Regions from separate parts of the Burkholderia ubonensis genome, predicted to be linked through region 2. Evidence: predicted binding sites of a transcription regulator. Region 2 holds the regulator's gene; the other holds the start of a gene.
What was found. The regulator FliA, encoded in region 2, starts transcription of late flagellar genes. The targets are predictions, from matches to a motif close to CTAAAGTTTNNNNNNNNNNNGCCGNTA.
Positions count from the first base shown of each region.

Region 1: a site for FliA is predicted at 1,946-1,972, ahead of flgM (flagellar biosynthesis anti-sigma factor FlgM). Genes of this name have one in related genera too.

Region 1 covers NZ_CP013420.1:2,639,598-2,644,008, forward strand. The annotation lists partial or broken gene WJ35_RS32640 (M24 family metallopeptidase) at 1-990, shown strand, start outside; gene WJ35_RS12040 (flagella synthesis protein FlgN) at 1,058-1,498, opposite strand; gene flgM (flagellar biosynthesis anti-sigma factor FlgM) at 1,584-1,916, opposite strand; gene flgA (flagellar basal body P-ring formation chaperone FlgA) at 2,035-3,318, opposite strand; gene flgB (flagellar basal body rod protein FlgB) at 3,523-4,011, shown strand; gene flgC (flagellar basal body rod protein FlgC) at 4,043-4,411, shown strand, end outside.
Region 2 covers NZ_CP013420.1:2,267,504-2,271,914, forward strand. The annotation lists gene ahcY (adenosylhomocysteinase) at 1-946, opposite strand, end outside; S-adenosyl-L-homocysteine riboswitch at 981-1,099, opposite strand; gene WJ35_RS10445 (RNA polymerase sigma factor FliA) at 1,194-1,928, opposite strand; partial or broken gene WJ35_RS10450 (MinD/ParA family ATP-binding protein) at 1,951-2,768, opposite strand; gene flhF (flagellar biosynthesis protein FlhF) at 2,761-4,411, opposite strand, start outside.

The DNA of each region.
Region 1 (4,411 bases), 370 kb from region 2:
GAGCTCGAGCGCTTCCTCGCGCAGTTCGTGGCCGAGCACGTGTGCTACGGCTTCGAGTCGGTCAACTGCGCGCTCGTCGACACGGTGCGCCGCGTGTGGCCGCAGGCCGGGCATGCCGATTTCAGCCCGGTCGAGGCGATGCGGGCCGCGAAGACGCCGGAAGTGCTCGACCAGTTCCGCGACGCGTTCGCGCGCAGCTCCGCGGCGATCGCCGACGCGATGCGCTGGGCGAAGACGGGCGAGCCGGGGCAGCGGCATTCCGAATACGACCTGGCCCGCGTGATCAATGACGCATACGGCGCGCGCTCGGCGGTGGCGCTGACGTTCACGACGATCGCGGCGAACGGCGCGAACAGCGCGTCCGCGCACTACACGGCGGCGAGCCCGGAGGTCGAGCTGACGGAGGGCGAGCTGGTGCTGCTCGACAGCGGCGCGTACTACGAGGGCGGCTTCGCGACGGACTGCACGCGCGTCGTGCTGCGCCGGACCCGCCCGGACACGGTCGCGCAGCCGTGGCAGCGGGAGATCTACACGGTCGCGCTGAAGGCGTGCATCAAGGGGCTCGTCACGCCGTTCCCGAAGGACGCGACGGGCGGCGACGTCGATGCGGCCGTGCGGCAGGTGTGCCGCGATCACGGCCATGATTTCGGCCACGGCACCGGGCACGGCGTCGGGATCCACGTGCACGAAGGCGGGGTGCGGTTCGCGCCGGGGTCGAAGTACGGCCTGGTGCCGAATGCGGTGATCTCGGTCGAGCCGGGCATCTACGTGCCGGGCAAGGGCGGGGTGCGGATCGAGAACATCGTGATCATCCATGCGGACGACGCCGAAGCGGGCACCGTCGCGTTCGAAAACCTCGTCACCGTGGGCTACGACTGGGACCTGATCGACGTCGCGCTGCTCGACGACGACGAGCGCGCGTATCTGCGCGACTACGAACGGCTTTGCGCGCAACGCGGCACGCAGGTCACCGCGTGTCCGTTGCTGTAAAGGAAGGGGAGTGCGGCGCGGCCGCGCATGGTGCGACGGGGCGCCGGCGCTGCGGCGCGCGCGGCGCTCAGCGCACCAGCGCCGACACGCGGCCGTCGGGGCCGTAGAAGCCGACCCGCGCGGGCGCGTCGCGCAGCACCGCGAGCGCGCGTTCGTTGTAGTCCATCCGGATGCGGATCAGCATGCCGTTGTTCGCGTTCGCGCGGCGCGCGCGATCGGCGGCCTGCTGCAGCAATTGCCAGCTGCCGGACAGGCGCGCGTCGCGCTCGGCGGCCTGGTCCATCCCTTTCTTGCCGACGGGAAAGCCGAGTGCGGACAGCTGCGTGTCGCGGGTGCGCTCGAGCTGTGCGAGCCGGTCGATCAGCACGGTTTTCTTCTCGATGATGTCGGGCAGCGCCTCGAGCGGCTCGGGCGTCGTCAGCGCCTTTTCCTCATAGGCGAGCAGCGACGCGAACGCTTCGACCGTCGCGTGTTCGTCGTTGACCGTGGCCAGCAGCTCGTCTCTCATCGCGTCATGCTCGTCGCGCCGGCACGCGTTCCCGCATGCCGGCCATCCAGGGGACCGGTCAGGGCGTGACGGGCCCCGGGCCGGCTCAGTTGCTCTGCGAGCGCTGCCGTTGCAGCAGTTCGCGGGCGGTATTCAGTACGCCGTCGGCAATCTTGCTCGCGTCGATCGTCAGCGTGCCGTTGCTCAGCGCGTCCTTGATCGACTGGACGAGGCCCGTGTCGATGTCCGCGTTGCCGGACGCCGACAGCGTGCGCAGCTGACCGGACAGGCCCGACAGGTTCACGCTCGTGTCGCCGCCGGTCGATCCAGCGTCGCCGGCCTGCGCGGACGACGACGAAGCCGCGCCGGATTGCGCGCGGGTCGCGCCGTTGCCGGTGGGCGCGAGTGGGCTCGGGTTCGGAGTGGAATCGATTTTCACGATGGCATTCCTGTGCGGTTTGACCCAGATAACGGCCGGTCCGGCCCGAACTTTAGCATCGCGGGTGCGAAATTCTCCGAATAAACAATTCTTTGCAATGTTGCGGTGGGTCCGGTCCCTATAGCGGAATCTCCACCGTGCCGGCGTCCTTGACGATCGCCGTGACGATCTGCCCGGCCGCCATCCGCACCCGTACCGACTGGCCGGGCGCCGCGTTGGCGAGCGCGCTGCCTTCGGCGGAAATCGTGAAACCCGGCCCGGCCGCGACGACCCGCACGGTCTGGCCGGCCGACACTGACGCCGCGCTCTTCAGCATGTCCTGCCGCAACGGCAGCCCCGCGGCGACGCGCGCGAGCGCGGTCGAGCCGACCGCCTGCGCCGGATCGGTGATGACCGCGAGCGGCAGCAGGGTCAGGTCGCCGTCGCGCGCGACGAGGTCGGCCGCGGTGAGCACCTCGCCCGGCGCGATCTGCCGCGCGGCCGTGTAATAGGTGGCCTGCACGGTGACCTTCGCCTGCAGGTAGACGGTCCACGGCCGCTCGCCCGCGCAGCGCACGCCGACCGTCGTGCGGCCCCACAGGCGCGCGCCGGTCGGCAGGAACGGCTCGAGCGTCGTGCACGCGGCGAGCCCGCGCGGAAAGGAGGGCGCGACGCTCGCCGCCGGCTTGCCGGGCAGGCCGGCGATCTGCTGCTGGAGGAAGGCGAGCGCCGTGCGCCGGATCGTGTCGGGGTCCTGCTGGCCGGGCGGGGTCGCAGGCTGCGCCGCGGCGGCCGGCTGGGGCGCGGGCGCGGCGTACGCGGTGCGCACGGCGGCCGCGCGCGCGGCGAAGGCCGGCCGCGGCGCGTTCGACGCCGGTTCGGGCGCGCCGGCGACGACGGTCGCGACGGCGCCCGGATCGGCAGCGCGCGGTGCCGCGTAGCGGGGAGCGGCGTAACTGGAGGCGGTAGCGGCAGTAGCGGCGTGCGCGGCATAGGCGCTGCTGACGGAATTGGCGCGCGCGTCCGCGTAGGCGGCGCGCGGGGCGGCGCTCGGCACCGCAGCCGGCGCCGGGACGTCGACCACGACCATCGTGCCGGCCGGCTGCGCGGCAGGTGCAACCGTGCCCGCGCCGACCATGCCGGCACCGGCATTCCCGACCGGCGCCGCGCCGCCGCTGCCCGCGACCGTCGCAACGCCTGCGCCGCCTGCGCCGCCGCGGCCCGGTTGTCCCACACCCGCCACGCCCGCCGCGCTCGCATGGGCGAGCGCGGTCTCGGCCGACTCGCCGCGGCCGGGGATCACGATCATCCCGTCGTCCGCGTGCGCGCCCGGCGCCGCGAGCCACAACGCCGCGGCGAGCGCGAACGCACGCCGCACGCGCTTGCCGCGTGCGCCGTCGTTGCGAAGTGCGCTGCCGGTCATCGTCGTGTCCTCGATCCGTTGATCCGATTGGCATTCTAGGGAGCGGGGCCGCCGCGCAAACGATGAATAGAGGGGGGCTTTGCCGCGTTATTCGCCCGATTGCCGGTTGCGGGCGCCGCCTACCATGCGTGTCATGGAAAAAAGCCTCTTTGGCCGCCGTGCGGCGAAAGAGCGGTGCAGCGCTTCAAACGGAGAGACGCACACATGCTGGACAGACTCGATGCCGAATTCGCATTCGGCCGCCAGGCGCTCGACGTGCGCGCCTATCGGCAGGAACTGCTGTCGTCGAACATCGCGAACGCGGACACGCCGGGCTACCAGGCGCGCGACGTCGATTTCTCGTCGACGCTCGCCCGCTCGCTGAAACAGGTGAACGGCGGCGTCGCGCCGAGCAACGCCGCGCAGCTGCCGCTCGCGCAGCCGGCCGGCGTGACGAGCGGGATGACGATGGCGTCGACGGCGCCCGGCCACATGGCCGGCAACGCGAAGCTGATCCCGACCGGCGGGCCGGCCGACGACTACGGCCGCCCGCAATACCGCCAGCCGACGCAGCCGGCGCTCGACGGCAACACGGTCGAGCTCGACGTCGAGCGCGTGCAGTTCGCGAACAACGCGCTGCACTACGAAAGCGGGATGACCGTGATGACCCAGCAGATCAAGGCGATGATCGCCGCGATCACGTCGAACTCGTGACCGCAATCCGCATCGAGCATAAGGAGCCTCCATGCCCTCGTTGATGAACATCTTCGGCGTTGCCGGCTCGGCGCTGTCCGCGCAGTCGCAGCGCCTGAACGTCACCGCGTCGAACATCGCGAACGCCGACAGCGCGACCGGCCCCGACGGCAAGCCGTACAAGGCGAAGCAGGTCGTGTTCGCGGCCGATCCGCAGGGCCGCGCGCGCACCGCGTCCGGCCAGGGCGTCGGCGGCGTGCGCGTGGCGAAGGTGATCGACGATCCGTCGCCGATGAAGTCGACCTACGACCCGGCGAACCCGGCCGCCGACGCGAACGGCTACGTTCAGATGCCGAACGTCGATCCGGTGCAGGAAATGGTGAACATGATCTCGGCGTCGCGCTCGTACCAGGCCAACGTC
Region 2 (4,411 bases):
TCACGAAGATGTCGGCCTTGTCCGCCGCGTATTCCATCGTCACGACGCGGTAGCCTTCCATCGCCGCCTGCAGCGCGCAGATCGGATCGATCTCGGTGACCCACACGGTCGCGCCCAGGCCGCGCAGCGACTGCGCGCAGCCCTTGCCCACGTCGCCGTAGCCCGCGACGACCGCGACCTTGCCCGCGATCATCACGTCGGTCGCGCGCTTGATGCCGTCGACGAGCGACTCGCGGCAGCCGTACAGGTTGTCGAACTTCGACTTCGTGACCGAGTCGTTCACGTTGAACGCCGGGAACGGCAGGCGGCCGTCCTTTTCCATCTGGTACAGGCGGTGCACGCCGGTCGTCGTTTCCTCGGTGACGCCCTTGATGTGCGCGAGGCGCTTCGAGTACCAGTTCGCGTCGACGTCGAGGTGCTTCGCGATCGACTTGTACAGCGCGACTTCTTCCTCGTTGGCCGGCTTGGCGATCACCGAACGGTCCTTCTCGGCCTTCGAGCCGAGGATCAGCAGCAGCGTCGCGTCGCCGCCGTCGTCGAGGATCATGTTCGCGAACTCGCCGTTCGGCCATTCGAAGATGCGGTGCGAGAATTCCCAGTATTCGTCGAGCGACTCGCCCTTGAACGCGAACACCGGCGTGCCGGACTCGACGATCGCGGCGGCGGCGTGGTCCTGCGTCGAGAAGATGTTGCACGATGCCCAGCGGACTTCGGCGCCGAGCGCCTTCAGCGTCTCGATCAGCACGCCGGTCTGGATCGTCATGTGCAGCGAGCCCGCGATGCGCGCGCCCTTCAGCGGCTGCTGCGCCTTGTATTCGTCGCGGATCTGCACGAGGCCCGGCATTTCGGTCTCGGCGATGTTCAGTTCCTTGCGGCCCCACCCGGCAAGCGCCATGTCGGCGACGACGTAATCGTTGGAAGCTTTGGAATCGATGACGGCGTTCATCACGCCCTCCTTTCTAAAAAAGTTCTAGAAAATGGTGACGTGAGCGCCGTTCAGGAAGCGGGAGCCGGCGCATTGCGCCGCGGCCCGGCCGCTTGGTGAAGCTTTCCGAGCCTGGCGGACGCTGGACGGTCCGTCGCAACGCTCCTCGGAAAACGGGTGGGATTGTAGCAAATCGTGGCGAGAAATGTGGGGTTGGGCGGGCGGCCGCACGCGCGGCGTCGGCGCGCGCGACGCCCGCCGCTGCCGCTCAGTTCTCCGCGCCGACCCACGCCTGCTCGCGCAGCCGCGCGCGCAGCCGCGCGACCGCCTGGCTGTGCAGCTGGCACACGCGCGATTCGCTCACTTCGAGCACTGCGCCGATCTCGCGCAGGTTCAGCCCGCGTTCGTAGTACAGCGACATCAGCAGCTTCTCGCGCTCCGGCAGCCGCTCGATCGCCTCGATCAGCGCCTCGCGCAGGTGCTCGTCGAGCAGCGACGACAGCGGATCGGCGTGATCGACGCGATAGCGGTCGAGGAACGGCTCGTCGTCGGCCGCGCGGTCGAAATCCTCGTAGTAGATGAGCTGGCTGCCGTGCAGGTCCTGCAGCATCCCCTGGTATTCGTCGAGCGGCATGTTCAGGTGCTGCGCGATCTCGGCCTCGCTCGCCGCGCGGCCGAGGTGCTGCTCGACCTGGTGCACCGCATGCTCGACCTCGCGCGACGTCTTGCGCAGGCTGCGCGGCAGCCAGTCGTTGCTGCGCAGCTCGTCGAGCATCGCGCCGCGGATCCGCTGCGTCGCGTAGGTCTCGAACTGCGCGCCCTGGTCTTCCTTGTAGCGCCCGGCCGCGTCCATCAGGCCGATCATCCCGGCCTGGATCAGGTCGTCGAGATCGACGCTCGCCGGCATCTTCGCGACGAGCTGCAGGCCCAGGCGGCGCACGAGCGGCGCGTATTGCGCGAGCACGTCGGCCTGCGAAATCTTTCCTTGAGCGTTGTACATCATGGCTCTCTCCTTCCGGTGGCCCTCACGCGGCGTGCGCCGCGCCCGCCTCGAACGACGTGCTGCCGCCCGCGCCCGCGCCGCGCCGGCGCCCGGCCGCGGACGCAGCGGCCAGTACAGCAGGTCGGCGGCAATCTGCCGGTAATCGCGCGCGGCCGGCGACGACGGAAACGCGTCGACCGCCGTGCGCACGAGCTCGCGCGCATGCTCGACGAGCGGATCGGCGCTCACGCAGCCCGCGTCGGTGATCGACACGGTCAGGTAGCGGCTCGCGACGCCCGCGAGGTTGTCGAACGCGGTCTTCGCGTCGGCGTGGCTGCCGACGTGGTTGGTCAGCACGCGGAACTGCGCGATCGCATGCGCGAAATGCAGCCGCTTCATGCACGCGTACGCCTCGGTGATCGCCTGCGCGGCGACGCGCGTGACGATCAGCACGTCGTGCGCTTCGCGCGCGAGCGCCGAGAACCCGCCGTCGGCGTCGAGCTGCGCGTCGACGAGCACGATGTCGGCCGGGCCGTCGACGAAATCGCTGAGCTGCGCGTCGCTGTAGCCCGCGCGCGCGAGCCGCGACGCGGCGCACACGCCGAACCCGGCGGACACGCGCGCGCGCTCGCCGTCCCGCAGCCAGGAGCCGGCGAGCGTCGCGGCGGCCGAATGCACGTTCGCGCGCTCGTCGACGACGAGCACGTCCTTGCCCAGCGCGGCCAGCGCCGCGGCCAGGTTCACGACGGTCGACGTGCAGCCGACGCCCGCCGGCCCGCCCGCCACCGCGACGATCCTCGAAGCGCGCCCGGCCAGCAGGCGCCGCAATCCTTCGGCCTGGTCGATCATCCTTTTATCCAAAGCGCACCTCGTGCAGCTCGGCGGTCGAACGTGCGGTCAACGCGGAAAGCAGCGTCGGCATGTCCTCGTCCTGCGGCACGAAGGGCGAGCCGTCGCGCGGCACACAGAAGGCACTCTTCATCAGGAATTTCTTCGTCGCGACGTACAGGTTCTCCGGCACCTTCTGGCCGGTCGACACGTAGTGGACGGGCAGCTTGTAGCGGATCACCGTGTCGAGCACGCCGCCGAGGTGGGTCGCCTCGTCGAGCTTCGTGAGAATGCAGCCGGCGAGCTCCGGGGATGCCGCGTCCGGATGGCCGGCCGCGCTGCGGTAGGCCTGCACGACCTCGTTGAGCGTGTCGCCGTGGCTCGTCGCGTTGAGCAGCAGGAGGCGCTGCACCGGCGTGTTCGCGCCGTGCAGCATCGCGATCTGGTCGGACACCGCACGGTCGCGCTGGCTCATGCCGATCGTGTCGATCAGCACGATGTGCTTGTTGCGCAGCTCGGACAGCGCGAGCTGCAGGTCGCCGGCATCCTTCACCGCGTGCACGGGCACGCCGAGGATCTTGCCGAAGATCCGCAGCTGCTCGTGGCCGCCGATCCGGTAGCTGTCGGTCGTGAGCAGCGCGACCTTGCTCGCGCCGAAGCGCATCACGCAGCGCGCGGCGAGCTTCGCGGTGGTGGTCGTCTTGCCGACGCCCGTCGGCCCCATCAGCGCGAACACGCCGCCGCGCTCCATCAGCGCTTCCTCGCTGTCGAGCACCGGCAGGTTCGACTCGAGCACCGACTGCGCCCATTCGGCCGCCTGCTCGAACGTCTGCTCGCCTTCGCCCTGCGGCAGGTTGTCGACCATCATCCGCACGAGCTGCGCGGAGAAGCCGGCCGCGAACAGATGCTTCGTCAACGCGCCGTGCACCGGGCTGCGGCGCTGGCGCTCGTGCCACATCAGGCTGTCGAACTGCTCCTCCATCATCCCGCGCAGCGAGCCGAGCTCGTTCATCACCGTGTCGTTGACGATCCGCTCGATGCGCGCCTTCACCGCGTCGGCCACCGCGGCGGCCGTGTCTTCAGTCACGCGCGCGCGGTCCGCCGCCTTCGGGGCGGGCGCGTCGGCGCCGCGGCGCGGCGCGGCGTCGTCCGCCGGCACGCGGCGCGCGACGTTGCGCACGATGTCGCGCGCCCACTCGGGCGGCGTCGCTTCGTGCGCGGCGCGCGGCGCAACTTCCTGCGCCGGCGTCGCCTGCGCGCGCGCGATCAGCGCTTCGCGCTGCTGCGTCAGGCGCTTCGCGTGCTCGACGAGCCACGGCGCGGGTTCGGAAGGGGGGGCGGGCGATCCCGCGGCAGGCGATCCCGCGGCAGGCACTCGTGCGGCGAACGATCCCGCGGCCGGCGCAGCGGCGGCGGCAGAGCCCGCCACCGGCGCCGCCGGCGCGTCGGTCGTCTCGGCGCTCGCGCCGAACACCGACGAGAACACGTCCGGCAAGCCGCCGTCGCCCATCGCATACGGATTGACGGCCGCCCGCGGCGCCGTGCCCGCGGGCGCCGGCGCGCCGGCCCGGAACGCCGCGCCGGGCAGCGCGACGACGTCGGCCGCGCCCGGCGGCGTGATCGCCGACAGTTCGGCGTCGGCGAGCGCGACGATTTCGACACTGCCGTCATCGAGC